Regions from separate parts of the Paenibacillus sp. JZ16 genome, predicted to be linked through region 2. Evidence: a T-box and tRNA genes for the amino acid it is inferred to sense, from the RefSeq annotation. Region 2 holds a T-box; the other holds one or more tRNA genes.
The links. The T-box of region 2 lies ahead of BJP58_RS27710 (arginine--tRNA ligase). A T-box ahead of a tRNA ligase gene usually reads a tRNA of that ligase, here a tRNA-Arg.
Positions count from the first base shown of each region.

Region 1: it encodes a tRNA-Arg, which carries the amino acid that the T-box ahead of BJP58_RS27710 (arginine--tRNA ligase) is inferred to sense. The anticodon was not compared.

Region 1 is NZ_CP017659.1:4,589,124-4,613,198, reverse strand. Features, by position in the region: gene BJP58_RS21045 (oleate hydratase) at 1-292, opposite strand, end outside; gene BJP58_RS21040 (TetR-like C-terminal domain-containing protein) at 405-971, opposite strand; gene BJP58_RS21035 (flavocytochrome c) at 1,374-2,894, shown strand; gene BJP58_RS21030 (ArsR/SmtB family transcription factor) at 3,013-3,324, shown strand; gene BJP58_RS21025 (NADH:flavin oxidoreductase) at 3,442-4,566, shown strand; partial or broken gene aroC (chorismate synthase) at 4,675-5,732, opposite strand; gene BJP58_RS21015 (LysR family transcriptional regulator) at 5,843-6,727, shown strand; gene eno (phosphopyruvate hydratase) at 7,202-8,491, opposite strand; gene gpmI (2,3-bisphosphoglycerate-independent phosphoglycerate mutase) at 8,540-10,084, opposite strand; gene tpiA (triose-phosphate isomerase) at 10,085-10,837, opposite strand; gene BJP58_RS20995 (phosphoglycerate kinase) at 10,913-12,094, opposite strand; gene gap (type I glyceraldehyde-3-phosphate dehydrogenase) at 12,289-13,293, opposite strand; gene BJP58_RS20985 (sugar-binding transcriptional regulator) at 13,394-14,437, opposite strand; tRNA gene BJP58_RS20980 (tRNA-Arg) at 14,697-14,771, shown strand; gene clpP (ATP-dependent Clp endopeptidase proteolytic subunit ClpP) at 14,934-15,530, shown strand; gene BJP58_RS20970 (PdaC/SigV domain-containing protein) at 16,135-17,208, opposite strand; gene BJP58_RS20965 (hypothetical protein) at 17,379-17,600, opposite strand; gene BJP58_RS20960 (ABC transporter substrate-binding protein) at 17,832-18,884, opposite strand; gene BJP58_RS20955 (ABC transporter permease) at 18,944-19,705, opposite strand; gene BJP58_RS20950 (ABC transporter permease) at 19,751-20,599, opposite strand; gene BJP58_RS20945 (ABC transporter ATP-binding protein) at 20,596-21,567, opposite strand; gene BJP58_RS20940 (SIMPL domain-containing protein) at 21,971-22,732, opposite strand; gene BJP58_RS20935 (amino acid ABC transporter substrate-binding protein/permease) at 23,058-24,075, shown strand, end outside.
Region 2 is NZ_CP017659.1:6,206,120-6,214,097, reverse strand. Features, by position in the region: gene BJP58_RS27730 (DEAD/DEAH box helicase family protein) at 5-2,800, opposite strand; gene BJP58_RS27725 (acetyltransferase) at 2,978-3,448, opposite strand; gene BJP58_RS27720 (EamA family transporter) at 3,556-3,984, shown strand; gene BJP58_RS27715 (class I SAM-dependent methyltransferase) at 4,129-4,896, shown strand; T-box leader at 4,952-5,176, shown strand; gene BJP58_RS27710 (arginine--tRNA ligase) at 5,240-7,102, shown strand; gene BJP58_RS27705 (hypothetical protein) at 7,191-7,631, opposite strand; gene BJP58_RS27700 (GNAT family N-acetyltransferase) at 7,694-7,978, opposite strand, start outside.

The DNA.
Region 1 (24,075 bases), 1.6 Mb from region 2:
GAATGGAACGGAACAAATCCCATAAGCATTCAAAATGATCTTCCATTTCTCGCCCACCGCGAATAATAAAACCTTTATCGCTGTCATGAATTCCGTCGCAGGCACCTCCGGGAAGACTAAGCTCCTCCAGAATGTGGACCCGCTCTCCCTTCATTTGGCCGTCGCGCACGAGGAAGCACGCAGCTGCCAGAGAGCCTAAACCGGCTCCAACCAGATATGCAGACTTTTTGTCGACATCGACCGGTTTTTCCGGGCGAGCAAACGCTTCATAATTTCCATTGCTATAATACATTCCAGTCACCTCCGAATTGATTCTAGCAACTACATCATAAAAATATATTCGGAGGTCTCCCATAGACAATGTCCGCCTAATGTCGAAACTTTCGACACAAGGCTAATATTGTCTAATGAGAGTGGTGCAATTTAAACTTTTCCAGCGCGAAAAAGATATCGCCTTGAATCAAAATGCTCAGCCGGTCCACAATCGCAGAGGGCTCTTCTTTCATCCCTTTCGCAATCCAATCCAGCATCAGCCCTACAAACGCATATTTATAAAAGTCAGCGATAAACGACTTATCCTCATCCCTGATCGACATCGTAACGGCCTTTTCCTCAATAACCCCTATCAAAAGATGATACGTTACGTTAAATAGGTACCTTTCCAGCTGCTCTCGTTTAATAGAATGATAGACGCTCGTCACAAACGCCTTGTTTTTTAGCACATACTCAAATATTTGCAATAGGCCCTGCTGCCACGTGTCATACGTTTTCTTGCCATCCAGCGCTATGGTAGCCTCGCTTGTGCAAATCCACTCCACAAGATCATAAATATCCCTGAAATGATAATAAAACGTCTGCCGATTCACTTCACAGTCCTCGACAACATCAATGACGGTAATCTTATCAAGCGTTTTTTTCTCAAGCATTTTTTTTAGCGATAGGGCAAGCGCTTTTTTTGTTGTTTGTGCCATAAAACTCCTCCAATCCAGAGCGTAATCATTCACAAAGGCCATTAGTCAGACGATACACCTTCATTATAAAGGAACTCAACGCGAAAAAGCGGTGACCCTATGAAGGCAAATAGATTGGAAATGCGCAGAAGTCGAGAAAATCGCAACCCGATGGCATCGTTGTAAATAAAAATTAAGTTTATATTGTGAAATAATTCACCACTTAATTAACAGCCCTATATTAAAATGAAGTGGACCTAACGAGGCTGACGGAGGGAGGTAACCGGGGAAGATCTGAGATTCGAAGAATAAAGGCCACACTCGCACACCCTATTGTTTCTCGTTTTTCTACGGTAAACCTCCTTTTTCGTTTGGCTCTTTATGGTCAACTAAATAGATGTAGAGAAAGTGGAGGGTTACACAGTGAAAAAGAAGGTTGCAGCAACGCTTATACTCATTCTCTCTTTCATGCTCGCCATCGCGGGATGCGGCGGCGGGACCCAGGATCAGAGTCAAGACAACGCAAAAAAAGAAGAAGCCCCAGATACGGCCGTTTCGGGTGCGTCCCAAACCGGGTATACGCCAATCGATCAGCTCAAAGAAAAGTATGATATCATCATCGTCGGTGCAGGCGGAGCCGGTATGTCTGCTGCCCTTGAGGCAAAAGAAAAAGGCATGAACCCGGTCATTTTTGAAAAAATGCCGATTGCCGGCGGGAATACCATAAAATCATCCTCGGGCATGAATGCTTCCGAAACCAAGTTCCAACAAGAACAGGGCATTAAGGACAGCAACGATTTATTTTATGAAGAGACTTTAAAGGGCGGTCATGAAACCAACGACAAAGACATGCTTCGTTTCTTCGTTGACCATTCGGCAAGCGCGATCGATTGGCTGGATTCCATCGGGATTCGGTTGAACAATATCACCATTACGGGCGGCATGAACGAAAAGCGCACGCACCGTCCTGAGGACGGCTCGGCGGTAGGACAATACCTTGTCAACGGTCTGGTGAAAAATGTACAAGAACAAGAAATTCCGCTATTCGTCAACGCCAAGGTAACGGATATTACGGAAAAAGAGGGCAAAGCAAACGGCGTCAAAGTCATCTTCAACGGGAAAGACGAGAAATCTATTGCAGCGGATGCCGTCGTTGTGACAACCGGCGGTTTCGGAGCCAACATGGACATGATCTCCGAAGTTCGGTCCGATCTGAAAAGTTACGTGACCACCAATCAAGAAGGCAGCACCGGTGACGGCATTACCATGATTGAAAAACTCGGCGGCACTACGGTCGATATGGATCAAATCCAGGTTCACCCTACGGTTCAGCAGGAGAAATCTTATCTTATCGGGGAAGCCGTTCGGGGAGAAGGGGCCATCCTCGTTTCCAGCCAAGGCAAACGTTTCACAAACGAGCTGGATACTCGGGATAACGTCACCGCCGCCATCAATAAGCTTCCTGAAAAATCGGCTTATCTTGTGTTCGATTCCGGGGTAAAATCCCGGGTTAAAGCGATTCAGCAATATGAAAAAATGGGCTTTGTCATTCAGGGCGATTCGATCGAGGCTTTGGCCAATGAAATGGGCGTTCCAGCTGATCAGCTTCAAGCCACACTGGATACATGGAACAGCGCGGTGAAGAACAATAAAGATACCGAGTTCAACAGAACGACAGGCATGGATAACGAATTATCTGGGGCTCCATACCATGCCATCCAAATTGCCCCCGGTATTCACTACACCATGGGCGGCGTAAAAATCAACACGAACACGGAAGTTTTGGATAAAGACGGCAAGCCTATTCCAGGACTGTTCGCAGCCGGCGAACTAACCGGCGGTTTGCACGGTCAAAACCGGATCGGCGGCAACTCCGTTGCCGAGATCATTATTTTCGGCCGCCAAGCCGGCATCAAATCGGCTGAATTTGTAGGAGCGCAGTAAGCAGTCTACATCCCTTTATACGGCAAAACAACACACGCTTGGTTGCCCTAATCCTCCGATAGCGATCATTTTTAAAAATCATATTTACATTTCTATAAAAATAGATATAATGAAACACATGGATACCTTACAAACCATCAAAGCACTATCAAACGAGTCCCGGTTTAAAATCCTGGAGTGGCTGAAGCATCCGGAGGAACATTTTGATCCGCAGGATCACATGCCTTCCAAATGTGATTTTCATGGCGGTATCTGCGTGGGCTCCATTTCAGAAAAAACAGGACTCGCTCAGTCGGTCGTTTCTGGCTACCTGGTAAAATTGCAAAAGGCCGGTTTACTGGAATCCCATCGAGCGGGCCAGTGGACATATTATAGACGCAATGAGGAGGGCATTAAGCGTTTTATCGAACAACTCAAGGAAGAGCTTTAGGCTTAAAAAGCAAATTCAGATTGAAGATTAAGCTTAAAAGCTCTTTCTTTTTATCATATATATCTATTTTTATGAAAATGCAGAAAAGTATATTAAATATATTGGAGGATTCCATACATGAGCAATCAAAATCAAAGTGTCCGATCTACAGCATCCCTATTCGAGCCATATACCATCGGTAACCTTACTCTTCCATCCCGCGTGGTGATGGCCCCTATGACGCGCGGGTTCTCTCCGAACGGCGTTCCAGGCCCGGATGTGGCCGCTTACTACCGTCGGCGTGCGGAGAATGGCGTCGGATTGATCATTACCGAGGGAACACTGATAAATCACCCGGCTGCAACCGATAACCCCAATATACCTAACTTCCATGGTGAAGCCGCATTGAACGGCTGGGCCGAGGTGGTCCGTCAGGTCCACGAAGCCGGCGGTAAGATCATGCCGCAAATTTGGCACATCGGCATGACTAGACCAATAGGTGCCGAGCCTAACCCAGAAGCACTTCCGATCGGACCATCCGGACTTGACCTGGACGGCAACGTCGTCACGAAACCCATGACCAAGGATGAAATCGAGCAGGTTATTCAAGCTTATGCCGATGCAGCCGCGAATGCCAAACGCCTTGGCTTTGACGGCGTAGAAATCCATGGTGCCCACGGATACCTGATCGACCAATTCCTCTGGGAGAGAACGAACCAGCGTACCGATGAATACGGAGGTGACATGCTGAAGCGTGCCCGCTTTGCGGTCGAAGTGGTCAAAGCCGTACGTGAGGCGGTGGGTCCAGACTTCCCAGTTGCCATCCGCCTATCCCAATGGAAGACAACCCAATATGAGGCCAAGCTGGCGGATACGCCTGAAAAGCTGGGTCAGTTGTTAACCGCGCTGTCTGACGCCGGGGTCGATATATTCCACTGCTCGACCCGTCGCTTCTGGGAGCCTGAATTCGAAGGTTCTGACCTGAACTTTGCTGGATGGGCCAAGAAACTGACAGGAAAAACAGTCATCACCGTCGGTTCCGTCGGTCTCGATGAAGTATTCACCAGCCTCTTCACCCAAGGTAAGGGTGCCGGCCAAAGAGACCTCGAAGAGCTCCTGAATCGTCTTGAGGAAAATGAATTTGACCTGGTTGCCGTCGGCCGTGCCCTGTTGGCTGATCCGCAATGGGCCGCTAAGGTTCGAGACGGACGTTTCGACGAGCTGGCACCATTCAAGCCGGATTCCTTGCAAACTCTGGTTTAATGCGATTTCAGCTCCCCAGCCCCCTTGGGACCTGAGAGCCGCATTAGATCTTTAAATACAAAACCGGAAGCAGATCGCTTCCGGTTTTTTGCCGTATGTTGTTCCCTGCTATTCGTCCAGCAAAGCGGCTTGACGCTTGTAATGATCCTCGATTACCATGCAAGCCATCGCTTCGATCACCGGTACGACGCGGGGACAGATGCATGGATCGTGCCTGCCGATCGTCGCAATTTCCCGTTCATTGCCGTCTACATCGACAGTCTGTTGAGGGGTAGAAATGGATGAAGTCGGCTTTACGACGACTCGGAACACGATATCCGCCCCGGTGCTGATACCACCGATGATTCCGCCGGCATGGTTCGTCCGGAACCCTCCCGCGTCCATCTGATCGTTGTGTTCGCTTCCCCGCATAGTGGCCGCTTGAAAGCCTGCCCCGAATTCAATGCCCTTAATCGCGCCGACGGACAACATAGCCTTCGCTAACTCAGCGTCAAGCTTGTCGAATACGGGTTCCCCCAGTCCCGCGGCAATGCCGCTAATTCGGCATTCGACAATCCCCCGCAGCTGTCCCCCTCTTCGGCCAGTCGTTCTATCCTCTCAATCATGCGAACGGCTGCTTCCGGATCACACGCACGAACCGCATTCCGTTCGATAGCATCGGCGTCAAATTGCTCGCATCGGATGCCTCCGATCTCGGTCGTATACGCCAGGATGGAGACACCCCGACGTTCCAGAAGCTTCCGCGCCACGGCTCCAGCAGCCACTCGCGCAGCCGTCTCCCTTCCCGAAGCTCTTCCGCTTCCTCGATAGTCGCGAATCTTGTATTTTTTTTCATATGTGAAATCCGCATGCCCGGGCCGGTAGGTCGATTTGATTGTATCGTAAGCCGACGGGCGCATGTCGGTGTTGTTAAGCATGATGCACAGTGGCGTCCCCGTCGTTCTTCCCTCGAAAAGTCCAGATAAAATGCGGATCTTATCGTATTCCTTGCGGGGAGTCGTAACAGAGGATTGCCCCGGCCTTCTGCGATCCATCTGAATCTGAATGTAAGCCTCGTCCAGCTCAACGCCCGGTGTGACACCTTCTAAAATGACGCCCACCGCTTCTCCGTGTGATTCCCCGAACGTAGTCATTTTTAACCGCTCTCCAAACGTACTTCCTGCCATGTTCATACCTCCCGTAAACATTTCGATTCCTTATCCTTCAGTTTAGAGGTATATTTGAAATAAATGAAATCGTAATAATCAACAGTTGCCATAGAGAGGATTGATAACAAATGATCGCCAACACGGAATGGTATCGAGTGTTCCTGCATGCTGCAGAGACTTCCAATCTCACGAAAGCTGCGCATAACCTCCATATGACACAGCCCTCTGTGAGTTATGCCATCAAGCAGTTGGAAGAAGCCCTCGGCGTGGGGCTATTCGACCGGTTATCCAAGGGCGTCCGCTTAACAACAGAAGGAGAGGCCTTGTATCAGCATGTAAGGCAAGCATTCGACGAACTCGATTCAGCCGAGCGGCGATTGAAGAAGCTAAAGCAGTTTAGCGAAGGCAGGCTGAGGATTGGCGCGAACGGGGCTATCGTCAAGGACTTTCTCCTCTCCTTGCTCGACCGATTCCATGCTCGCTATCCCGACATCCGCATTCAGCTGTCACAGGAGCGAACAAGCAGCATCGTGGAGCGCTTAAAGAAAGGATCGTTGGATCTCGGCTTTGTTCACCTTCCCGTATCGGACGAGGAAATCCATATCATCGACTCCCGTACCTCGCCTTATTGCGCCGTGGTCGGAACGGCCTTCGCAGATTGGGCGCGCAGGCCTCTACGGACGGAAGAATTGACGGAGCTCCCCCTCTTGATGCTGTCCCCCGGCAGCTCGACGCGGTCCTTCATCGAAGGGTGGTTCCGATCGCAAGGGGTGGAAGTGGCAGCCGACTTCGAGTTGAACAGCCTGGACATGTTAGCAGAATTTGCCGAGCGCGGTTATGGAACAGCCTTCTTGCCACGGGCCTTTGTCTCGTCTCAGATCTCGGACGGTTCCTTGCTGGAGCTTCGAACAGACACTCCGTTACCGGATCGATATATTGGCGTCGCCGTTCGGAAGCAGCAGTCGCCCTCGCTGGCGGCAGGGGCATTTTTGGAGATGCTGCAGCAGAATTGATGATCTTCCCGTCGAAAGAAAATTAGCATCATCAACCTTATGAATACATGATCTTGTCTACAGCAGTCCACCTTTATGATCCTTTTCGATGACCTCTTACTAAGCGGTTATTTCAAGACGAGACCGAAATGCTAATGGACCCGCCTCCCATACACCCAAAATCCCGGCTCATGTGACATCACAGAGCTGGGCTTTCTTCTTTTCACTCCTATGAGATACTCACAAATAGCTGCACACCTTCTTCCTGCTCAGGTGCGTATATCGGTGGAGGAGCAGCGCGTTCGCCTTTAAAATCGGGAAGCTTCCTCAGCTTATTCCATTCCAGCTTCCCGATTGTAACAGCGACCGGAGACGATATACGCACCGTCCCTCGGCACGATAACAAAGTGTGCAGCCCCAACCCTGCAGCTCCTCAAATCAATGCAAAAAAGCCCAGCTCCCTCAAAGCAGGAGCCGGGCTTTCTCTTATTTCAATTATTTGCGCTTCAAGTTGTAGAACGACTTCAAGCCGTTGTATTGAGCGAGCTCGCCCAATTGATCTTCGATACGAAGCAATTGGTTGTATTTCGCCACACGGTCCGTACGGGAAGGAGCACCCGTTTTGATCTGACCAGCATTAGTAGCCACCGCGATATCAGCGATCGTGCTGTCCTCGGACTCACCGGAACGGTGGGAGATGACAGCCGTGTATCCTGCGCGTTTTGCCATTTCGATCGCATCGAACGTTTCAGTCAATGTACCGATTTGGTTTACTTTGATCAGGATGGAGTTACCGATGCCTTCGTTGATACCTTTTTCCAGACGCTCGGTGTTGGTAACGAACAGGTCGTCACCCACGAGTTGAATTTTGTTACCCAATTTCTCGGTGAGCAATTTCCAACCTTCCCAATCGTCCTCGGAGCATCCGTCTTCGATGGTTACGATTGGGTATTTGTCTACCCAAGAAGCGAGCAAGTCCACGAATTCTGCCGGCGTGAAGGATTTGCCTTCGCCTTCCAGAACATACTTGCCATCTTTGAAGAACTCGGTGGAAGCAACGTCCATACCCAGCAATACATCTTCACCTGGCTTGTAGCCGGCTTTTTCGATCGCTTCGATGATGGAAGACAGTGCATCTTCGTTAGACGTGAAGTTAGGAGCGAAGCCGCCTTCGTCGCCAACCGCTGTGTTCAGGCCTTTGCCCTTCAGAACGGATTTCAGGTTGTGGAAGATTTCAGCGCCCATGCGAAGCGCTTCTTTGAAGCTAGGTGCGCCAACAGGCAATACCATGAACTCTTGAACGTCAACGTTGTTGTCCGCGTGAGCGCCACCGTTAACGATGTTCATCATAGGTACTGGAAGTTGTTTTGCGTTGAATCCGCCAAGGTAAACATACAGTGGAAGATCCAATGCATCAGCAGCAGCGCGAGCTACAGCCATGGATACGGCCAGAATTGCGTTCGCACCCAATTTGCCTTTGTTCGGCGTACCGTCCAAAGCGATCATCAGTTTATCGATGCCAAGCTGGTCCAGAGCGTCCATGCCAATCACTTCAGGTGCGATGATTTCGTTCACGTTCTCAACAGCTTTCAGAACGCCTTTGCCCAGGTAACGGGATTTGTCGTCGTCGCGAAGCTCAACGGCTTCGTGAACGCCAGTGGAAGCACCGGATGGAACGATCGCGCGACCGATTGCACCGGATTCCAGGTATACTTCAACCTCTACGGTTGGATTGCCACGGGAGTCAAGGACTTCGCGTGCATATACATCAGAAATAATAGTCATGTGTATAGTCTCCTTTTAATGTTATGTTTATGTTCCATTATGAACCACTTATTTACGTGCTGCAATCATGGAAGTTCCAGTCATCTCATCCGGCTTCGGCAGATCCATCAGGTCGAGAATGGTTGGCGCAATGTCGGCAAGAATACCGCCTTCACGCAGCGTTACATTCTCATCCGTTACGATGAACGGAACCGGGTTCGTAGTATGTGCGGTGAACGGACGTCCACTCTCGTCAAATACCATGTCCGCGTTCCCGTGGTCAGCGGTAATCAGAACTACCCCGCCTTTTGCCAAAACAGCCTCAACGACCTTGCCGACACACTCATCCGTAGTCTCAACGGCTTTAATTGTCGGCTCCAGCATACCGGAATGACCTACCATGTCCGGGTTGGCGAAGTTCAAAATGATCGCGTCATGCTTATCCGCTTCGATTTCTCTCACGCAAGCATCCGCCACTTCATAAGCGCTCATCTCCGGTTTCAGATCGTAGGTCGCCACTTTCGGCGAGTTGATCAGTACGCGCGTTTCACCAGGAAGCTCAACATCGCGTCCACCGCTGAAAAAGAATGTCACGTGCGGGTACTTTTCGGTTTCCGCAATCCGAAGCTGCTTCTTGTTGTGCTGAACCAGCACTTCGCCGAGCGTGTTATCGAGATTCTTCGGTTTGTAGGCAACGAAGCCTTCCACCGTCTCGCTGAACAGCGTCAAGCAGACAAAATGCAGGTTTTGCGGGAACTTCGGTCCACGTTCAAAGCCACGGAAGTCATTATTCGTAAACACCTGGGACAGCTGAATCGCACGGTCAGGGCGGTAGTTCAGGAAGATAACGGAATCTCCGCTCTCCACCAGACTAACCGGCTCGCCTTCACCATTCACAATCACGGTCGGTTCTACGAATTCATCGTAAACCGATTTCTCGTAAGATTCGATGATGGCTTTCAGCGGATCCGTATATTTCGGTCCTTCGCCATACACCATGGCACGGTAAGCCTTCTCGACACGATCCCAACGCTTGTCGCGGTCCATCGCATAATAACGACCGGAAAGCGTAGCGATTTGGCCAACGCCCACTTCTTCAATCTTCGCAATCAGATCTTTAACGAACTGCTTGCCGCTGTCCGGTGCCACGTCGCGTCCATCCATGAAGCCATGGATGTATACGTCATGGAAATCTTCCTTCTTGCAAAGATCCAGCATGGCAAACATATGCTCAATATGACTGTGAACGCCGCCGTCGGATACCAGCCCGTACAGATGCAGCTTCTTGTTGTTGTTCTTAGCAGCGCGAACGGCTTCCACCAGCGTTTCGTTCTCGAAGAATTCTCCTTCACGAATCGACTTCGTGATGCGGGTCAAGTCCTGATACACGATCCGGCCTGCGCCGATGTTCAAGTGACCCACTTCAGAGTTCCCCATTTGACCTTCCGGCAAGCCTACGGCTTCACCGCAAGCGGTCAACGTGGTGTTCGGGTATTGCTTCAAATACCGGTCGTAGTTAGGCTTGTTCGCTTGAGCGACCGCATTGCCCACTTCGGTGTTGCGAAGCCCGAAACCGTCCATGATGATCAGAGCTACAGGTCTTGGAGCAGACATTTACTTCGCCCCCTCAACGAGTGCGATGTAGGAAGCCGGTTGTAGACTTGCACCACCAACGAGCGCGCCGTCGATGTCGCTTTGTCCCATATACTCCGCTACATTTTCAGGCTTCACGCTGCCGCCGTATTGAATACGAACTTGCTCTGCAACGGTTTCGCCGTACAGACCTTGAACGAGTTCACGAATATAAGCGATGACTTCGTTCGCATCCTCTGCCGTAGAGGATTTGCCAGTTCCGATCGCCCAGATTGGCTCATAAGCAATAACGACATGAACCGCTTGATCAGCAGGAACACCTGCGAACGCTGCCTCCGTTTGTACTTTGCACACGTCTTTGGTTTGGCCGGCTTCGCGTTCTTCCAGCTTCTCGCCGACGCATACGATCGGAAGAAGGCCATGGCGGAATGCCGCATGTACCTTCTTGTTCACGATCTCATCGGTTTCAGCAAAATACTGACGGCGCTCGGAGTGTCCAATAATGACATAGTCCACGCCCAGATCCTTCAGCATCAAACCGCTGATTTCACCCGTAAAGGCGCCATTGTCTTCAAAATGAAGATTTTGTGCACCGATTTTGATGTTCGTGCCCTTGACCGCTTCAACCAATGCAGGAAGATTGGTAAATGGCGCGCAAATCACGCTTTCAACGCCTTCTACTTCCGCTTTGCCTTTCACATCTTCAATAAATGAAGTTGCTTCCGGAACGGTTTTGAACATTTTCCAGTTACCAGCTATGATAGGTGTTCTCACACGATTCACTCCTTTATTCCCCGAAGAATCGGGGTCCAAACTTCATCCACTTGCTATCCAATATAGTGCCTATTTCTATTTGTCGTTCAGTGCCACAACACCAGGAAGTGCTTTGCCTTCCATGAACTCAAGAGATGCACCGCCGCCTGTCGAGATGTGGTTCATCTTGTCGGCAAGACCGAATTTCTCTGCAGCTGCAGCCGAGTCGCCGCCGCCGATAATCGTGTAAGCTTCCGTATCCGCACAAGCTTGTGCCACTTCACGAGTACCGTTGCTGAACGGAGCGATTTCGAATACGCCCATAGGACCGTTCCACACGACAAGCTTGGAGTTCTTGATCACTTCTGCATACTTGGCGCGAGTCTTAGGTCCGATGTCAACGCCTTCCCAATCGGCAGGAATGCCGTCGATATCAACGACCTTGGTATTCGCGTCTGCGCTGAACTCGTCCGTAACGACGATATCTTCCGGCAGGTAGAAGTTTTTGCCCAGCTCTTTAGCTTTCTCGATGAAACCGAGTGCAACATCAAGCTTCTCTTTATCAAGCAGAGATTGGCCGATTTCATGGCCTTGAGCTTTGAAGAACGTGTAAGCAAGTCCACCGCCGATGATGACATTATCAGCAAGCGTAAGCAAGTTGTCGATCACGTCGATTTTGTCCTTAACCTTCGATCCACCGATGATGGCGGTAAAAGGACGGTCCGGATTCGAAAGGGCTTTGCCGAGAACGGACAGCTCTTTCTCCATCAACAATCCCGATACAGCCGGAAGATGATGAGCGATACCTTCTGTCGAAGCGTGCGCACGGTGAGCAGCACCAAACGCGTCATTCACGAACAGATCGGCCAGTTCGGCGAATTGCTTCGCAAGTTCCGGATCATTCTTCTCTTCACCAGCGTAAAAACGAACATTTTCAAGCACGAGCACATCGCCGTTTTGCAGCTTCTCGACTTGAGCTTTAACAGCTTCTCCTACCGCTTCATCCGCTTTGGCTACCGGTTTGCCGAGCAGCTCGGACAGACGCTGACTTGCCGGAGTCAGGCGCAAAGATTCAACGACCTCTCCTTTTGGACGACCCATGTGACTGGCCAGGATGACTTTCGCTCCTTGCTCTACCAGATACTTAATGGTCGGCAAAGTCTCGCGAATACGAGTGTCGTCTGTAATTTTACCATCTTCGAGCGGTACATTGAAATCGACGCGGACAAACACCCGTTTGCCGCTTACTTCTACATCACGTACACTTTTCTTGTTCATCTCCACGTTCCTCCTAAGAAAACTATTCTCCTCACCGACAGCATGCAGTTGCTCTCGTTTCTCTCTCTATCGCTAACCAGCGCCCGGATCTTGTCTATTCTTCCCAGTGCTCTGGCATGAAAACAAGGAAAAACCATGAACCAAAGAGGAGACCCGTGAAACGGAACTCCTCTTCGATTGTATGGCTAGATCAATTACAGACCTTTGCTTGCGATGTAAGCAGCGAGGTCAACGACACGGTTGGAGTAGCCCCACTCGTTGTCATACCAAGAAACTACTTTCACCATGTTGTCGCCAACTACCATAGTGGAGAGCGAATCGATAGTGGAAGAAGCTGGGTCGCCATTGTAGTCGCTGGATACAAGCGGCTCTTCGGAGTAGTTCAAGATGCCTTTCAGCGGGCCTTCAGCAGCTGCTTTCAGAGCTCCGTTTACATCTTCAAGGGTTACATTTTGGGACAGCTCAACTACGAGATCCGTTACAGAAACGTTCTTCGTAGGTACACGCATTGCCATACCGTTCAATTTGCCTTTCAATTGTGGCAGAACGAGGCTAACCGCTTTAGCAGCACCAGTTGTGGATGGAATGATGTTTTCAGCAGCTGCACGAGCACGACGCAGATCTTTGTGCGGAAGATCAAGCACTTGCTGGTCATTCGTGTAGGAGTGAACCGTAGTCATCATACCCTTAACGATACCGAATTTCTCGTCAAGAACTTTAGCAAAAGGAGCCAAGCAGTTTGTTGTACAAGAAGCATTGGAGATTACAGTATGGTTAGCTGCATCGTATTTGTCTTCGTTAACGCCCATAACGATCGTGATATCTTCGTCAGTTGCTGGAGCGGAGATGATAACTTTCTTAGCGCCGCCTTTCAAGTGAGCGGAAGCTTTGTCTTTCGCTGTGAAAATACCAGTGGATTCTACAACGATTTCAACGCCGTGCTCAGCCCAAGGCAATGCTTCAGGGTTACGCTCAGCGAATACTTTTACTTCACGGCCGTTTACAACGAGTGCGCCTTCTTTAGCTTCAACCGTTGCATTAAGTCTTCCGTGAGTTGTGTCATATTTCAAAAGGTGTGCCAGCGTGCTTACGTCCGTCAAATCGTTGATTGCCACGATTTCAACTTCGCTGTTGTTCAGCGCAGCGCGGAACACGTTACGTCCAATACGTCCAAAACCGTTAATACCTACTTTAACCATGAGTAGTTCCCTCCATATTTGTAAAATTTATATATTCAAGATTGGCCGTTAAGCCAATCAAGACAACAATAAGGAAAAATCAGTGTGCACGCCCGTGGGTTCAAATCCCGGCGTCAATCTCCTTCTCGACTTCCAGTGCCGCGGCTTCATCGGTAACGAGAATATCCTCATGTCCGAATTTCAGCACCGCATGAATCGCCTTGCCCTTGCCTTGACCCCCAGCAATGCCGATGATCGTCTCTGTCCGCATAATATCCTCAAGCCGCAGCCCGAGAGTAAGCATTTTGTGGACAACTTCACCATCTTCACTGAAGTAGTAGCCGAAGGATTCCGCAATCGCGCCATCTGCCTGCAAGTTCTGAATAGAGTTTTCATCCAGCTTGCGCCTTCTTGCCATCTCCATGGCATCTCCGATGCCGTGAATAATGACACGGCAGCGCCTGATCACATCCACGATCTCCTGGATATGCTGATCCTGCACCAGAGACTGATAGGCATCCTCGCTTAGCAGATCCGGTACGTGAAGCAATCGGTACTCAGCTCCAACGCGCTTTGCCATCTTGGAAGCAATGGTGTTCGCTTGAATCTCCACGCTCTCCCCAAGACCGCCCCGCGCTGGCACAAACCAAGTGCTTGTCAGCGGTTCGCCGCCTGGCAAAGAGGACATCTGCTCGGCCACTTCGGCGAGCGTGGAGCCGCCGGTTACGGCAATCGTATCTCCATCTTGGACAAAGCTTAGCAGCGTTCTTGCTCCGGCCCGGCCAAGCTCACGTTTGACTTCCGGAGATGACTCGCTGTCACCGGGAATAATGACCACTTTACGAAGCCCGTAAGCCTGACGAATCTTCTCTTCCAGTTCAACCAGTCCGAATAACTCATTCATGACCGGCTCCAGCTCCTCCAGCAAGCATATCCCTGAGCTGCTGATGCGCATGCCAAGCGTTTCAATCTCGATCAGCCCCTGCGCTTTCAGAAGATCAGTCTCTGCTCTGAGAACACGCTCGGTCATCGAGAGTGATGAAGCCAATGTTCTTCGGCCAACAATTCCGGACAACTTGATCTGATGAAGGATGGTATACCTTCGTTTAAGAGTGTCCATCAGATCCGGCAGAAGCTGCTCTTGTATTTCTAATAGGTTACGCATGCATTCCACTCCTGCAAACTTCGTCTCGGCTCTCCTCTATCTGGTCGTAAAATGTCCCAGTTGAACTTTTTAAGTCCCACCTTTATTCTAACCAATAATTATGCCGGTTGCAAGTGTCCGAAAGTATATTTCTCTGCCCCGGGCATTCTTATACATTATGGCCAAGTACTGGCTCGTCTATATAATAGGAACAAAGTTTTGTCTGCTATTGTATTTTTTAAATAGATGCGGTATAATCAACTTCGTTGCTAATTTTTTTGCGCCCGTGGTCCAATGGATATGACGTAGGCCTCCGGAGCCTGAGATCGAGGTTCGATTCCTCGCGGGCGCGCCATTATAACTTTTATTCTCTATACTGATTACCCTAAAGCGCCCATGACGGCTCTTTTTTTTACCCAATAGTTTGACTATCTTTGACTTTTTGATTTAAATTGTTTATCATGTGGGTAATACGGTAACAGTATTTATATGAGGTACTTAAGAGGAGGTTTTCCACGTGAGTTTTATACCTATGGTCGTTGAACAAAGCAACCGCGGTGAGCGGGCGTACGACATCTATTCCAGATTGCTGAAAGACCGCATTATCTTCCTCGGCTCCGACGTAAATGACGTGGTCGCCAATTCCATCATTGCCCAAATGCTGTTCTTGTCGGCTGAGGATCCTGAGAAGGATATTCATCTTTACATCAACAGTCCTGGCGGTTCCATTACCGCAGGTATGGCGATATTCGATACGATGCAGTTCATCAAGCCGGACGTTTCGACGATCTGTGTCGGCATGGCTGCTTCCATGGGCGCATTCCTGCTCAACGCAGGCGCTAAAGGCAAACGCTACGGTCTGCCTAACAGCGAGATTATGATTCACCAGCCGCTCGGCGGCGCACAAGGTCAAGCCACGGATATTGAGATCCGTGCTCGCCGCATCCTCAAAATGCGCGACAAGCTGAACCGCATCCTGTCCGATCGCACGGGCCAACCGCTGGAGCGCATTGAGAAGGATACCGATCGTGACTACTTCATGACGGCTGACGAAGCCAAAGAATACGGTCTGATTGATCAAGTATTAGAGAACACACCACCGCAAGGCTTATAAAAGAAATGAAGTAAAGGGCAGGCGCCGTTATCCGGTGCCTGCCCTTTCTTATCCTCCGAAGGGGATTTCTTAGAAAACTTTGATTTAGGGTAGTGAGAGTATCCCCTCCGGTCGCTGTTGAAATCGGGAAACTTGAATGAATGGATAGGGAGGTTTCCCGATTTCAAAGGCGAACGCTTTGCTCCTCCGAGGATACTCTCACTTTGGTACGACCTGACCTTATCTATAAAAACTTAAAGACTAGCTCAAGAGCATCCCCCTCCTAAAAGGCCTGCCTTAACTTGTGGGGAGGGAAAATAAAAGAAGACCCGTGCAGGGTGGCCATTTCAACGAACGGCTTGCTTGCCACGGACCACGCGTGCACAGGGAGCAGAAGCAGTGTGCAGATGTACAAGACGTGCAAGTTATCATCCAGGCAAGTCTCTAGATAAACGAAAAACCCCTTGATCGCAGGAAAGGAGAATACACTCTCCACGTTCCATGATCAAGGGATTTTCGTAACTCGTTCCAGCACAGTGTTACATCAGGATAACATCATGTTTCTAGGCAAGCTATAGTATGAAAATAATTGATTGCAGTTTACACAAACCGCTCCCGTATACTCTTACTTCCACTCTTTCAGCTTCAGCTCAAACTCCGGAAATCCATAAGCATATGCGGTGTACTCATAAAGTTGGAAGTACAGCACCGCAGCGTTATCTTTCACGTAGAAGTCCGCATCGGCAGGCACGCCTTCAAATCCGCTGAGGTAGCCCCCCTCTTTCTTCAGCTTGTTCAGCACAAGGTTGTTCAGCTTCTGTTTGTTCTTGCCCTGCAGGTTGATGAAATCGCCCAGCTGCATTTTCTTGCCATCCTTCAAGGAGAACGTGAAGCTTTTACGGAAGGTCATGCCATGAGCGCCACCCGTGTAGGAATAATCGTATGCCGTAATGCTCAGGATATCGTTCTGGTTATAATGGACCACGAAGTCACCGCTAAATTCATAAGGGAAACTGGATTCCGACGGCGGGAATTCCTCAGCATTCCCTTCGGCACGGGTGATTACGCCGGACGCATTTTCTTTCAGCACTTGATTGATCTCGGCTTGCGCCTCCTCATTGGCGAGTCCGCTGATTACAGGATAGTTCACAACGGCATCCACGCCCTGAATCTTTTTCTTCAGCGCAGCCGATTTGATCGTAATGTCGTTCTGTTTCTTCTGCGTCATGCTGAGTGTTTTTACGGAAGGGTTCCATTGTCCCTGAACACCCATGTATTCGCTGATCGTTTTGAATGGCACATACAGACGACCATTAATGATCTGTCCCCCAGGTTCGCCGGCATACGAACCGTTCACCAGAATACCGATTTCAGTTGAATCATATACGATGGCACTCAGTTTGTTATAACCGTTACCCAGTGTATACGTACGTTTTTTTGCATCATATTTAAGAGGCATTCCCAGGCCGTCCCGCAAAGCGGTTGCCGGCACATAAGTTACCCCGTGCAGCACGAGACCTTTCTGTGACAGGGTCTTGCCATTCCATTTCAGTACGACTTCATTTTTTGACGATTTTTGGCTGGCGGAAACGGGTGCCTTAGCGGCACTTGCATCGATGACCTGTCCGCTCAAACCCAGACCGCCAAGCAGGACGCTAGTTGCAATTAATGATGCACATACACGTAATTTAGGATTCATATCAGAATTCCACCTTTGTTAAATTAAGTTTCCGTTAGTTGTTAATCTATTACCCTTAATCATTATAAGGAAAGCTTTCAATGTATTGGTAACAAAGTCAATGACAATTTTGATTCCAGGCCATAGGACCTATACGTTCGCCAAGTCTTTCTGAGTGAATGCTTTTACGCTTAGAAATACACCGAACAAGAGAGCGCATGTACCCATAAACAGCAAGACTTCCTTCCCTGGGCTGCATAACTTAATAGAAGTAGTCCGATTCCCACAAGCGCACTGTGAACACTCAATAACAGCAGATGCAGCGCGCTTTTCCTGAAGATGTTCAGAAATAAAACGGCTGCAACCCCGGCAACTACCAATGCAATCAAAAACATACCCATCACATCGCTCAAGCCGCTTTCTCCTTTTCCTGATTAAACGTATAGAAACCTGGTTTAAGTTATTTGCGTCCTCCTTTATATATAACAACGAAACGGGCCCCGAAGTTGTGGTTTGATTCGTATAAATCGGCTATTTCTTCCTATCCCGGGACTAAGGGACTATTATTTACAAACAAAAAAGAGCCTGCCCCCAATGGGACAGACTCTTTTTATTACAAAAACATGAAAATGCAAGCCCTATAATTAACGACCGCTCTTCAGTTCGGTCCATAAACGATCATAGATCGAGAGCGAGTCACCAACATTATCCAGCCATTCGGTACGGCCCAGCTCTTCATCTGTCAGGTTGATCATCGTATTGGCGCGGTATTCCTCGCTATGGAATTCCATCGCTTTGGTGTTCGGATTGCTGTATCCGATAAATTCATAGTTTTTGGCGCTGACCTCAGGCTCCATCATGAAATTGATGAATTTCTCGGCCAGCTCTTTATTCTTGGCACCCTTAGGAATCGCGTAGTTATCAGAGAAGATGGTAGCCCCTTCTTCTGGCACGACATACGCCACATCCGGATTCTCCGCAGCAATAAAGGCGGCATCTCCGGACCATACCGTAGCAATCCAGCCTTCTTCTTGGATCATCTTCTGCTTGATGTTATCCGTATCAAACGCTAGCACATTCGGGAGCAGGGTCTTCAGCTCATCCGCAGCTGCGGTGATTTCCGCTTCATCTGTGCTGCTGTTGGACTTTCCTTGCTTCTTCAGCGCCATGCCGATCATTTCACGGTTGTCGTCCAGAAGCAGGACTTTACCCTTGTATTCCGGGTTCCAGAGATCTTCCCAGCTGTTGATCTCATCCTTCACATACTTCTTGTTATATGCAATACCCGTTACACCGGACGTGTAGACAATTGAATATTTATTGCCCGGGTCATAAGAAGGATCTTTGAAAGTATCCGTAAGACTGACGAAGTTCGGGATATTATTCATGTCAAGCGGCTCAAGCAGCTCCGATTCAATCATCGTTTTGACCATATAATCGGACGGCTGAATGAGGTCATACCCACTGCCGCCAGCCTTGATTTTAGCCAGCAGGTCTTCATTGTTTGCGTAATTGTCGTAGGTTACCTTTACGTCGAACTTCTCTTCGAAGTCCTTCAGCACCTCGGGATCAAAGTTATCCGCCCAGCTGTAAATGTGAAGCGTCTCCTTATCCGATCCGCAACCGGCCAAGAGTCCTACAGACAATACCGCAACCATGCCTGCCGTCAGCAGGCGGGTCCATCTTGATTTTTTCAATTCAATATCTCCTCTCTTTCCACTTCCATGTTTTATTTCGAAAAAAGCAGTACCTATGCTTAGATCGGTAATGTTTTATGTTTCTTTTCCCCGTTGCCGCGGTTAAGAATATATTGCGCTAACAGAATCAGCGTGATGCTGACCAGAATGAGCAGCGTACACAGCGCGTTAATCTCTGGCGAGATGCCGCGCTTCACTTGAGCGTAAATATAGATCGGCAGCGTCGTTGAGCCGGGGCCAGCGACAAAAAAGCTAACCATAAAGTCATCCAATGACAGCGTAAAAGCAATCAAGGCGCCGGAGATAATGCCCGGAGCAATCTGCGGCAATGTAACATGCCGGAACGTCTGCCAAGGCGTAGCGCCCAAATCCTGGGCCGCCTCATCCAGCTGTTTGCCCATGCCCGACAGTCTGGCGGTCACTACGACATACACATACGACAGGCTGAACGTAATATGGGCGATGATCACCGTCGTCTTGCCAAGCGGCATATTCAGTTGACTAAACAATACCAGCAGCGACAGCCCCATAATAATATCCGGGATAATGACCGGCAGATACAGCAGCCCGTTCATGCCGCTGCGACCTCGGCGTCCCAGAGTCCGAAGCGAGAGCGCCGCCGCAGTTCCGAGCAGGGTAGAAATGATCGTCGATATGACCGCCACCGTTAAACTGTTCATCAGCGCTTCCATCACGTGCCGGTTCTCGAATAGAGACACATACCAATCGAATGTAAATCCTTCCCAATTGCCGCTGAGCCGCGTGTTGTTAAAGGAATAGATAATGATCATGATGATCGGTACATAGATGAAAGCCATCATAAGGAAAGAGTGAATCCCAAGCAGCGGGTGATTCTTCTTCTTCACCTATCTCCCCTCCCCTACGCGTTGATGGCGGGCTTGCATCGCCCGGTTAAAGAGCAGGATCAGCACCAGGGACGTAATCACGAAGATCACCGACAACGCCGCTCCAAAGGGCCAGTTGCGCGCACCCAGGAACTGCTGCTGAATGATATTACTGATCATGGAGGACTTCGCGCCTCCCAAAATATCCGTAACTACAAACATCCCGGAAGTCGAGACATAGACCAGAACCGCCCCCGTCATGATGCCGGATTTGCTCTGCGGCAAGGTAATGTGCCGGAATGCTTTCCACCTGGAAGCGCCCAGATCGCTGGCCGCATCCAGCAGACGCTTGTCCATCTGCTCCAGGGCCACGTAAATCGGCAGCACCATGAAGGGGATGAAGTTATACACCATCCCGAGCAGTACGGCGCCGTACGTATACAGCATCTGAATCGGCTCGTCGATCCATCCCATCCACAGCAGCAGGCTGTTCACCACGCCTTGGGTCCGAAGCAGCAGGACCCAGGCATAGGTGCGGATCAAAAAGTTGATCCAGAACGGGACCGTGATCAGAATTAATCCCCAGGTTTGGATACGCGGGGAAGCGTTGGCTATATAATAGGCCAAAGGATAGCTGACTAACAAGCAGATCACCGTAGTCAGCAGCGACAGTACCAAGGTATCCCAGTAGATCCCCAAATATAATGGATCAAAGAAGGTCTTGTATCCTTCCAGACTGAAGGAAAACACGACGTTCCCCAGCGAATCCCGCGAGAGAAAAGAGATGCCGACCACGATTAGCATCGGAACGATCAGGAACAGGGATAACCACAGCAGGACCGGAGTCAACAGGAACCTTGATTTCCTCATGATCCGATGATCACCTCATCTTTGGCGTTCCAGTTCACCCCAACCCGTTCGCCAACCTCCCATGGCTGATCATCCGAGATATCGAGAGCAATCATGACCTTCATCGGCTCATCATCCAATTGGACCAGCAGTTTATGAACGCTGCCGAGGTACTGCACATCCTCAATCACGCCGCTCTTCTTGGCACCCGATTCCCGCTGGGGAATGAGTTTCTCCGGCCGCACGGCAAAGAGACCCTCTGGCGAGGAAAAAACGTTATTCTCCCCTACAAACGTAGCGGCAAACAGCGTATGCGGTCTCGCATAGATCTCGCGCGGCGTACCGATTTGCTCTACCCGTCCATGGTTCATGATGACGATCCGGTCGGAGAGCATCATGGCTTCCTCTTGGTCGTGCGTTACATATACAAACGTAATCCCGAGCGTCCGCTGCAAATGCTTGAGCTCGGACTGCAGATTCTTCCGCAGCTGCAGATCCAGTGCCCCAAGCGGTTCATCCAGCAGCAGCACCTTCGGTTTGTTGGCAATGGCGCGGGCGATGGCCACGCGCTGCTGCTGTCCGCCGGACAGCTGGTGCGGGAAGCGTTCCCGCAGGGCCGTCAGCTGCGTCATGGCAACAGCCTCGTCCACCCGCTCCTTGATGAGTTGACGTGGCATTTTTTTCATTTTCAACCCAAAAGCGATATTATCTTCTACGGTCATATGCGGAAACAGAGCATAGTGTTGGAATACCAGATTCAAATCCCGCTTGTTCGCAGGCATTTCCGTCACATTCTGACCCGCCAGCCAGACCTGTCCTTTGGTTGGCTGTTCGAATCCTGCTATCATTCGGAGAATCGTCGTTTTGCCGCAGCCGCTGGGGCCCAGCAAAGTCAGGAATTCCCCTTCTTTAATGGAGAGCGACAGCGGATGCACGACCGCTTGTCCCTGAAAATGCTTCTCGATCTGGACAAGTTCAATCACATGCATCAACCCCTTCTTCAAAATGTGACCTATTCCATGTGTACATTTCTGCTAACCAGTATGCACAAAAACGTTCCCCACTAAGAAGAAACGGTCCTACTGCCTGTTGTGCTCAGGTTGGCAGAATCCGTTTCTTAAAGGTGGAGGATGCTAGAAGTCTCGACTAAGAAAAAAAAGCCATATCCATGGGTATGGCTGTAACGTTCAGATCAAAGTTCAGTTTTTCGCATATTCACTATACCTCGTTTTCCCCCTATACACAACACTTTTCTGTGTATTTCGACAGGGGAAGGGACGGATGTGGTCCCTGATTATGGTATTTCATTTTTCGAATAAGGATACACAAAAAACCGTCCACCCGGTAAGATCCGGATGAACGGTTTTCTGCATGCTGAGTCGAAAACAACAACTACTTCAGCTCATATTGCACATACAGCTGCGTCGAGATCTTGATTTCGCCCGGCTTCACGGATGTGTTTGCGCCCGCGTCCGCTGCCGTGGATTGTGCTTCCATCGCCATTTTTTCGAGACCAAAGATGGTATCTACACCAACGGAACCTTCCACAATATTCAGCACGATCCCCAACTGGCGCTTGGAGGCTTTTGCCATCGCCTGAGCTTTCAGGTCTGCATTCGCCATCGCCTTATCAATCACTTGGGCCTCGAACGCATCGCGGTTCTCAACTGAGAAACGTGCGTTTCCAATGGAATTGGCGCCGGCATCGGATGCTGCATCAAGCAAATCGCCGACTTTGTTCAAATCGCGAAGCGTGACTTCCAGGGAATGATACGCCGAATAGTTTTTCACTTTACGTCCATTATCATCAGAGTACGTATAGTTAGGCTGTACATAGAACTGCTCGGTTTTGATATCCTTGTCATCGATCTTCCAGGTTTCTTTCAACAGCTTCGTAATCTTATCCATTTTCTGTGCATTGCTCTTCTGTGCGGATTTTGCGGTTTCCGCATATGATTCAGCCCCGATGGAAAGATATACGATATCTGGCTTCACCGAGATCTCGCCTTTACCGAGTACGGTCAGAAGGTTTTGCTGTGCTGCCTCCGCCGCATGCACCTCGGTTGCCCCGCTCAATCCTACTACAGCCGTACTTCCAGTCAACAGTGCACCTGCAATCATGATGGAACCTACTTGTTTGACCCATCTTTTCATTATTGTCAGCCTCCTTTATATTGGCATCGCTACCATGCTTGCCTTACCCTTCTAACGTGAGGGCATTGGTAAATGTTGCATCCGGATTGAAGCGTTTTGAATTTTTTCTTCAGCTTATGTTGATACGCCCCATTTAATTGGTATATCTAGGCATGATTGGTTGATTAGCAAAATAAGATACCCAATGAAGAAGACGGAAACTGTTTAATAAGGAAGCCTTAATGGGTAACTAACTTACATCGGTGTTTAAAAAGAGGAGGTCACTATGAAATCATTCCGGATGTTATACGCGTTCATGTCACTGCTGATACTCATGGCAGCGGGCATGCCATACGGGGCGGCAAGCGCCGCGGCAGAGCCAGCCTCCGGTAAAACCTATCAGATCGGAACGGACATTACGTTTGCCCCGTTTGAATTCCAGGATGCAAGCGGCAAATTTGTCGGTATCGACATGGATCTGCTGGATGCGATCGCAAAAGATCAAAATTTCAAATATGAGATCAAGCCGCTCGGCTTCAATGCGGCGGTTCAGGCGCTGGAAGCCAATCAGGTGGACGGCGTCATTGCCGGCATGAGCATCACGGAAGAGCGGAAGCAGAAATTCGACTTCTCCGACCCTTATTTTGACTCTGGTGTGGTCATGGCCATCCGCCAGGATCAGGAGTCTATTAAAGGGTACGAGGATTTAAAAGGAAAAAAAGTCGCTGTCAAAACCGGTACGGAGGGCTACAGCTTTGCTGAATCCATTTCGTCCAAGTACGGATTTACCATCGTGCCTTTCGACGATTCCGCCCAGATGTATGACGATGTCAGGACCGGCAATTCCGTTGCCTGTTTTGACGATTTTCCCGTGCTGGCATACGGAGTCGAACAGAACAATGGACTGAAGATCGTCACGAAAATGGAGCCGGGTGCCTCCTACGGATTTGCCGTCGGCAAGGGACGGAACCAGGAGCTACTGGAAAAATTCAATGCCGGCTTGATCAACCTGAAGGCCAGCGGAGAGTACGATCGCATTAAGGCAAAATACATTGGCGAAAATGCCGTAGGCGCGGCGAATCAAAGCCGCTGGGAGCTGATTGTGGAGTCGCTGCCTTCGCTGCTGAAGGGCCTTGGCAATACGCTGCTGTTGACCATCGTATCGCTGTTCTTCGCTTTTTTCCTAGGGTTGATATTCGGTTTCATGAAGGTCGGACGCAATAAATGGCTCCGAGGCATCGCAACTGTATTCGTGGATATTTTCCGCGGCATACCGCTGCTGGTTCTTGCCTTCTTCATCTATTTCGGTATTCCGCAAGCGCTCGGGTTCACGATGTCGCCGATCGTGGCAGCTGTCCTGACAC
Region 2 (7,978 bases):
CTGCCTATCGCCAAGCACTGACCCGCTCCGATTTCTTCACGAAAATGGAAGACAACGCTCTCGCTCGCGCGGTCAGAAGTATTTTCCTTCCTTCGGGCGTGCGAGTATAGACCAGTTCGGCAGGGCCGATATGCTTGCGCCACAGCTGGGCAAACCGTTCCGCGTGTTCTTTGCGGCGACCGATTTCCTCCGGCACGGCATGGTAATCCCGTTTCTTCATAAACCAGCTTCGCGATTCACGGTATAGAAGATAACGCGGGTTATTGATCGGGTCCAGCACCTGCTGCAGCGAATCCAAAAAGAGTGTTTTTTCCTGAGTGGTTCCGTCTCTAAGCCAACACGTGACGGTTCCTCCCACTTCCTCAGCTTTCAATCGGTGAATGCTTGGCCCAGATTCGACCAGTTTCATATCGAACAGGGCCGTATAAACGACGAGACCAACCTCACGGATACTACGCTCCAGCGACTGATGCCGCGCCAGCATTTTGATGGCTTTATATACCCATGGACTTGATACGAGTAAGGCAACGGCAACCGGGATGAGTAAATTGAACCAGGCCGGCGCGTCCGATTGGAACAAACGCGGAGACGTTAACGTCTCGCTGAAGGCGCCCAATCCCAGACCAACGGCGAACAGGAGTACGGCTTTCACCGTATGAGAAAACACGACAGGCCTAGGGATGCTCTCTCGATCCGCCGTCAGCTCTTCCGTCATGGAGCTGTGAAGGGCAATCGCCGAATCCCAACGCCCCTTCAGAAGATGCCGCTGCTTCGCACGCTCCAATGTGTCGCGGTTATAATCGTTAATGCTGTCTGCGGTTTGCCTTTTCCGAAGATCAAGGCCCATGCGCTCCAAGCCCGACTCTATGGTCTGGTGCGAGATCGATAAACCTACGAGAGATCGAAATCTGCGGGCCAGCGAGCCCAAATCTTCACCGCCGTCGCTCTTGGCTGTATCTATGCAGGCCAGATGCCAGATCGCTCCGGTCTTATCGGGATTCCCGCGCTGCGCCCGAATCGCCCGCCCTCTCATCTGATTGGACAGCATGAACGAACCGACATATGATGCCATGACTAAGGAATTGATTCCGGGGGCATCCCACCCCTCACCCAGAAGAGCCGCCGTACCAACCAGCACCCGGATTTCTCCCTCCGAAAACACTTCCGTTATGATTGCAACGATATCCGAGCGATTCGCATCACGAACATCAATCGTTACATAGCGGCTGTCGTGAGCAAGCGGGCGCTCCGATAAGTGAATATCTCGCCGATCGGCACAAACCCTGGCTAAAGGCACAGCCTTTGCCGGCAGCACTACAAAGGAGCCGGTCAGAATTCCGATAGGCAGCTCATGCTCGCTCTGCGAGCTGTTTTTCTCAGCCAGCTGCCTTCTGATTAACTCGAAAATGGGGACAACGCCGAGCCGATGAAGCGGCTTCTCGTCAGCTGCATCCTTCGGCAGGTCCTCCTTACGGATATAATCGGTCAAAATCACCATCCGCAAGTTCTCCCCCAGCACGGAACGCTCGAAATCAAGAATACGCCCGATGCCGTGCAATTTCGAAACGCTCTGGACCAGCATTTTGTCAAATGCCGGGGTAGAACGCATATAAACCCTCCGGCGTTCAATCATGCCCATTCGGCTGAGCCTCTTTTGTAAACCCTTTAACTCCGGCAGCTCACGATCCATATGCGGATCTTTATACAGCATGCCGCTAAGGAGTTCCTCCAACCACTCTTCCGAAAAATCGGGCGTTTCCTTCTCCTTCATTCCGAGCAGCTTCACCGCCTCCTTCCAGATGGGCTGATTGGCGGCACGCAGATAAAGCACCATACTGGAGTAATACTCGGGCGAGGATAATATTTCTTCGGTATACGTTTCGGATTGCGTAATCCAAGGATGATTGACAATCAAATCCGCCAGGAACTTATCCCGGATCAGCTCGCCCTTAACCTGGGCTGCCTGCAGCCGAAACTCCCGGAGTTTAGCTGCCTCCTCTTGTGTAGGCGTGGTTAAACTTATGTAATCCTGATGCGGGCACAGCTCACCATGACGGACCAACTCCGGGACGCTAATCTCTTCGTCGATGGGACCGCAAAGCTCGATATACCGCTGCCATTCCCTTGGATTAACATCATATGGCGGTGTGGCAGTAAGGGCAATCTTCGTCGGCTGGCCCAGCATTTCGCACAGCTGCATAGCACTTTGCCACCAAGACATCCGGAGATGATGCGCCTCGTCAAAAATGACTGTATGATAGCCCTGTCGCTTCAACAATTCCAAAGTTTCTTGAGCCTCGGTACCGTTCGTGATATCATCCTCGCTAGCGCTATCCATCACCTCCGCCTCAGAAGCTTCCATGGCCATTTCGGGTTCCCTGTAGTTCTCATCTTCAACCTGATGCGCATGCTCTATCTCCGCCGTACCTTTCTTCCTCACAGAGGTTTGCTCCCCAGCAGTACTAAGCAGGCTATGAAGGGCTTGATAGGTCGTAATCGTTACCAATGCCGGTCGCTTGAGCGAGGTGGAGATCCATTCGGGCTGTTCTTGATCGTCTAGGAATAATTCCACGAATCGGCTCGCCCATTGCTGCTTGATGGTGAGTGTGGGGGCCAGGATGATCGTCGGCCGGTTAATGCGCAGCATGATTTCCAGTCCAAGAACGGTCTTCCCCGAACCCGGCGGCGCCACCAAATGCAGATGCCGATTCTTCAGATGATGCTCCAGCCCGTGAAGGACCCTTTTCTGATAGGAGCGCCACGGATAACGAAACGACAGATTACTCGGAAAAAACTTCATGAATTCCTCCAGTTTAGATGCACCTCTTTCTTCTTCGGTGTGTATAAGAAAAACGTCTATCGACGTACGTTCACAGAAGACAGATCGCGTGTAAAGGATGTTTTTCTTGCATTATCGATTGGGTTCAGCTGCGCTGAAAACTTATATATTCGATAGTCTAAAAAAGTGATCCATGACCTACTGTAATTCCATGTGAATAAGCGGAAACGGCTTTCCGGAGCCGTCCAGCTCGGAGCGACCGATTTGCACGAAGCCGTATTTTTTATAAAAAGCATGGGCCATGGGGTTCTGTTCATTCACATCGACTTGCAGCCTCCGCCCCTTGAGCTGTTCGGCATGCCGGATCAGTTCCGTTCCTGAGCCTTGGCCGTGATGGAGGGGATCCACAAACAGCATTTCGATTTTGGTGCCATCCAGCCCCATAAATCCAATCGGTTCCCCCTGTTCGGTATTCAAGCAAACCCAGATCTCTACGGCTCTCAGCGCTCCGTTTTGCATCATCTCATAATAAAACCGGATATCCTCCTCCGTCAGGAAATCATGCGTTTGGGATACGGCACGAAGCCATATTTCCACCAGCCGATCATGATACTCTTCTGTATAAGGCGCTATATGTAACACCACTTCATCCAGTCCCTTCCAAATCATTCGATCTCATCGATATTCATGATAACGTGTAAATTGCTCTATACTATTATAGTGGAATCCGGTACATTAATCAGAGACTTTATCTTTGTCAGGAAGGAGAGAACAACATGCCGTTATGGCTTATATATGCATTGCTGTCGGCGGTCACGGCGGCTCTTGTCGCCATTTTCGGAAAAATAGGCCTGCAAAACATCGATGCCAATTCGGCAACGGCCATCCGCTCTGTCATTATGGCCCTGTTTTTGCTGGGAGTCGTGGGGGTTCAGGGCAAATTCTCGGAACTCGGTGACATTCTGGTTCAGAAGAAAGCATTAAGCTTCATTGTGCTCAGCGGCATTGCGGGGGCATTGTCCTGGCTGTTTTATTTTCTTGCGCTAAAATACGGCAAAGTATCGCAGGTAGGACCTATCGATAAATTGAGCGTTGTCATCGCGGTCATTCTGGCCTTTGTGTTTCTTGGAGAAAAGATATCCTGGATTAACGCAGCCGGCGTTGCACTCATTGCCGTTGGCGCTCTTCTGGTTGCCGTTAAATAAGGTTCTACATAAAACCGCTGCTCAGCGGCTTTTTGTTCGTTCGTTTATTGTTAAAACCTATCAATATTATCACATTTATATATTTCTAATTATAAGATAAACATGTCACAATGAGGATAATTCATGGGTGAGGGAGTTGTTGTTATGTCAGAGCAAGTATGGAAAGCTCACGATTATGATCGGCAGTTATCGTTTGTCTCGGCTTATGGAAAAAGCGTAGTAGAGCTTCTTGCGCCCCAACCCGGAGAGCGGATTCTTGATCTCGGCTGCGGAACCGGCGATTTGGCAAATGAAATATCTGCTTCGGGTGCACATGTAACCGGCATGGATGATTCGGCCGAGATGATTGAGCGCGCCAAAAGCAAATACCCCGGGCTTACGTTTCTGGCCGGAGACGGCGAGAACTTCGACACCGAATCGCCGTATGATGCCGTCTTCTCCAATGCAGCCCTGCATTGGATGAAGGATGCTGGTGGTGTGGTACGCTCCGTCTATGGCGCACTCAAGCCCGGTGGCCGATTCGTAGCGGAGTTTGGAGGCAAGGGGAATATCGACGGAATTTACCAAGCTTTGAAAACGGTGTTCGCCGACCATTATGGAATGGATGCCGACACCCGAAATCCGTGGTATTTTCCCAGCTTGGGCCAATATACGACCTTGCTTGAATCCCATGGGTTCCGGGTGCATATCGCCCATCACTTCGACCGTCCCACGAAGCTCCCTGAGGGCAAGGATGGCGTGAAGTATTGGCTGCTGCATTTTGGCGATCGTTTCTTTGCTGGATTCTCGGCTCAAGAGAAGGACGAAGCCATTGCCCGTATCAGCCAAGCTGCCCGGGCGACGCTCTGGCGTGAGGATGCATTTTATGCAGATTACAAGCGCCTGCGAGTCTTTGCAGAGAAAGTTTCATAATTTTAGGGTTGATTTTCTAAATAGAATGGTTAATAATATGAAAAACTTGAACATGTGATTTTCGTTGATTGGGAGAGTAACTGCACTTGACTTTAGTCCAAGCGAGCCGGGAGGGTGGAAACCGGTACAATGTCGGCGGTGAAACGGACCCAGGAGATGGTCTTCCGAAATGAAATATCGTAGGAAGCCCCGGCTTACACCGTTATCGTATCAAGGTGGTTAAACCCTCTATGGTTTAACAACAAGAGTGGTACCGCGAGCACAAGTCCTCGTCTCTTTAGGAGATGAGGGCTTTTTTGATTTTTCTGACGTGTTTTGTTTATTTTTCAAAGGGGGATTTAACGTGTTAAGTCATTTGATTACTTCGAGCCTTCAACAAGCTGTAAACCAGGTGTGTGAAGATATGGGCGTCCAACTGCCCGATTCTACTCCAATCCGGATTGAGCAGCCTGCCAGCATGGAGCATGGGGACTATGCCACCAACATTGCGATGCAGCTTGCGAAGCTGCTTCGTAAAGCTCCGCTGCATATTGCCGAGCTGATTCAAGCCGAGCTTGAGCAGGATACGACTTATAAACAGCTAGTCTATGCCACGGAGATTGTTGCACCAGGTTTTATGAATCTGCGTATCGATTGGGAATATTGGGCTGGTCATCACTTTGAATTGCCCCCGGCAACGAACGAGAAGATTGTCATTGAGCATACTTCCATCAATCCGAATAAATCCGCCCATATCGGCCATCTAAGAAACTCCTGTATCGGCGATACGCTGGTCAGGCTGATGAGGAAGCTTGGTTACGAGGTGGAGGTTCATAATTATATCGACGACCTTGGCAATCAACTGGCAGATACGGTGGTCGGGATGCTCCACACGCCGCTGTCAAAGGAACATGCCCGGTTCGGCGATTACTGCTGGGACGTGTATTCAAGTACCAATAAGGCCTACGAAAGGGAGCCCGGGCTGGTTCAGCATCGGACCGAGGTTCTGCACGCACTGGAAGAGGGTAACCAGAATCTGTCCTGGATCGGACTGCTCGTTGCCGAGAGAATTGTCAAAGAGCATCTTGAAGAAATGAAGCAGTTCGGCATTGACTATGATCTGCTTGTGTGGGAGAGCAGCATTGTCAGAGAGGGGTTCTGGGCATCCGCTTTCGAGCTGTTGAAGAACACGCCGCTCTTCCATCAGGAAACCGAGGGCAAACTTGCAGGCTGCTGGGTGCTCAAGCAAACAGGAACGGAAGCCGTTGACGATCCGGAGTCAGACCACAGCATGGATAAAGTGCTCGTGCGCTCCAATGGCATCCTGACTTACACCGCTAAAGACATCGCCTATCACCTGTGGAAATACGGTGTGCTCTCCAACGATTTTGTATATAAAAAATTCACAAACGAAGTTTGGACGACGAGCACTCATGGCGAGCAGCTCTCTTTCGGCAAAGCAGACATGGTCATCAACGTCATTGATTACAGGCAGCAGTACCCGCAGGCGATGGTGAAGCAGGCGCTGGAAAGCCTGGGATTCCATAAAGAGGCCGACAAGCTCCGTCATGTCAGCTACGGCGTCGTTTCGTTAAGCCCTTCTGCCGCTTCGGATCTCGGCATCGATACTTCCGACGGGAAAGCATCCTACGCGATGTCCGGACGTCAGGGGATCGGAATTAAAATCACCGAGCTTATCCATCAAGTAGCCAAGTTCATCGAAGACACCCGTTCCGATAAAAACGGTTTGTCCAGTCATACGATCGCAGCCGCCTCCATCCGTTACTATCTGCTTCGTTTTGCACTGCAAACCGAAGTGGTGTTCGATCTGAAGCAGGCCACTGAAATATCGGGAAATACGGGGGTATACCTGCTCTACTCCTACGCGCGTGCACTCAGCGTGCTCAACAAAGCGCAAGAAGCGGGGGTTTCGCCGTCGGTGCCTGCCCGGTTCCCTGCCATGGAAAAAGCGGAGCATGCGCTCCTTCGCCATATCAGCACCTGGCACGATACCCTGTATGCCGCCGGCCGGGATCTATCTCCAAGCGCCATCTGCAACTTTACTTATGAGCTGTGCTCCTTGTTCAACAATTTTTACTCGGCATGCCCAATTCTGAAATCGGCGGATGAAGTGCTCCGGTTCCGTGTATGGCTCACTTCCTTATTTAAAAACACTCTTGGAGAAGCACTGGATGTACTGGGACTGCCCACGCCCAGCCGGATGTAAATCTCCATCTAACGAGTTTAACGAATGACGGTGTACTAAAAAAGCCACCGTACGATTCATGTTGAATACGTACGGTGGCTATCATATATTATTGCAATCCTCTGACGGTCAATCTGATCTGGACGGCATCTGCTGCAGGCTCTTCCTGCAGGGTCCAGTTGACGGCCAGCGCTTCCTTCAAGCGAGCGACCTGCTCCTCCTGGAGCTTCAGCCCCTCAATAATGCCTTCACCTACACTAAAATCGGATTCTGAACTGATGTGGAAGGCTTCCTCCAGCCAGATCTTCAACCCGTTGCGGGTATTAAACGTCATTTTGTATCCCTCGCTAACGGCCTTCTCTAAATCTTCCCCATGTTCTTTTGCATAAGAGAACAATTCCTCATAGTGAAAATGACCATTGTTCGCGACTTGGAATCTCTCGACCTCACCCGAGCGCACAGCCTCCAGCAGCTCGGAGGTAGTTAGCCCCGATTTTTTGGCATGCTCCAATAAAATGGCGGTATTCTGTGAGATTTTCGTAAGCTGCATGCTCGACGCCTCCTCAATATGTATCGTAAAATACTTTTTTCTTCTATTATAAGACGAAACCGCTAGGATGTCAGACACTTCTCAAAACATAAGCTATATTCGCTCCCGATGTATTCACCGAACGGTTCAATCTGGGCATACCCCAGCTTCTTATAAAAATGAACGGATTCCTCCTGCGGCTCGCCTGTTTCCAGGCGCGAAAAACGATAACCCCGATTCTTCGCTTGCTCTTCCAGATAGAGCAGAATCCGAGAGGCTATTCCTCTGTTCCGGTATGGAATATCCACGAAAAACCGCTTGATCTCAACCACCTCTTCATCCAGCGGCCGTACAGCTCCACAGCCGAC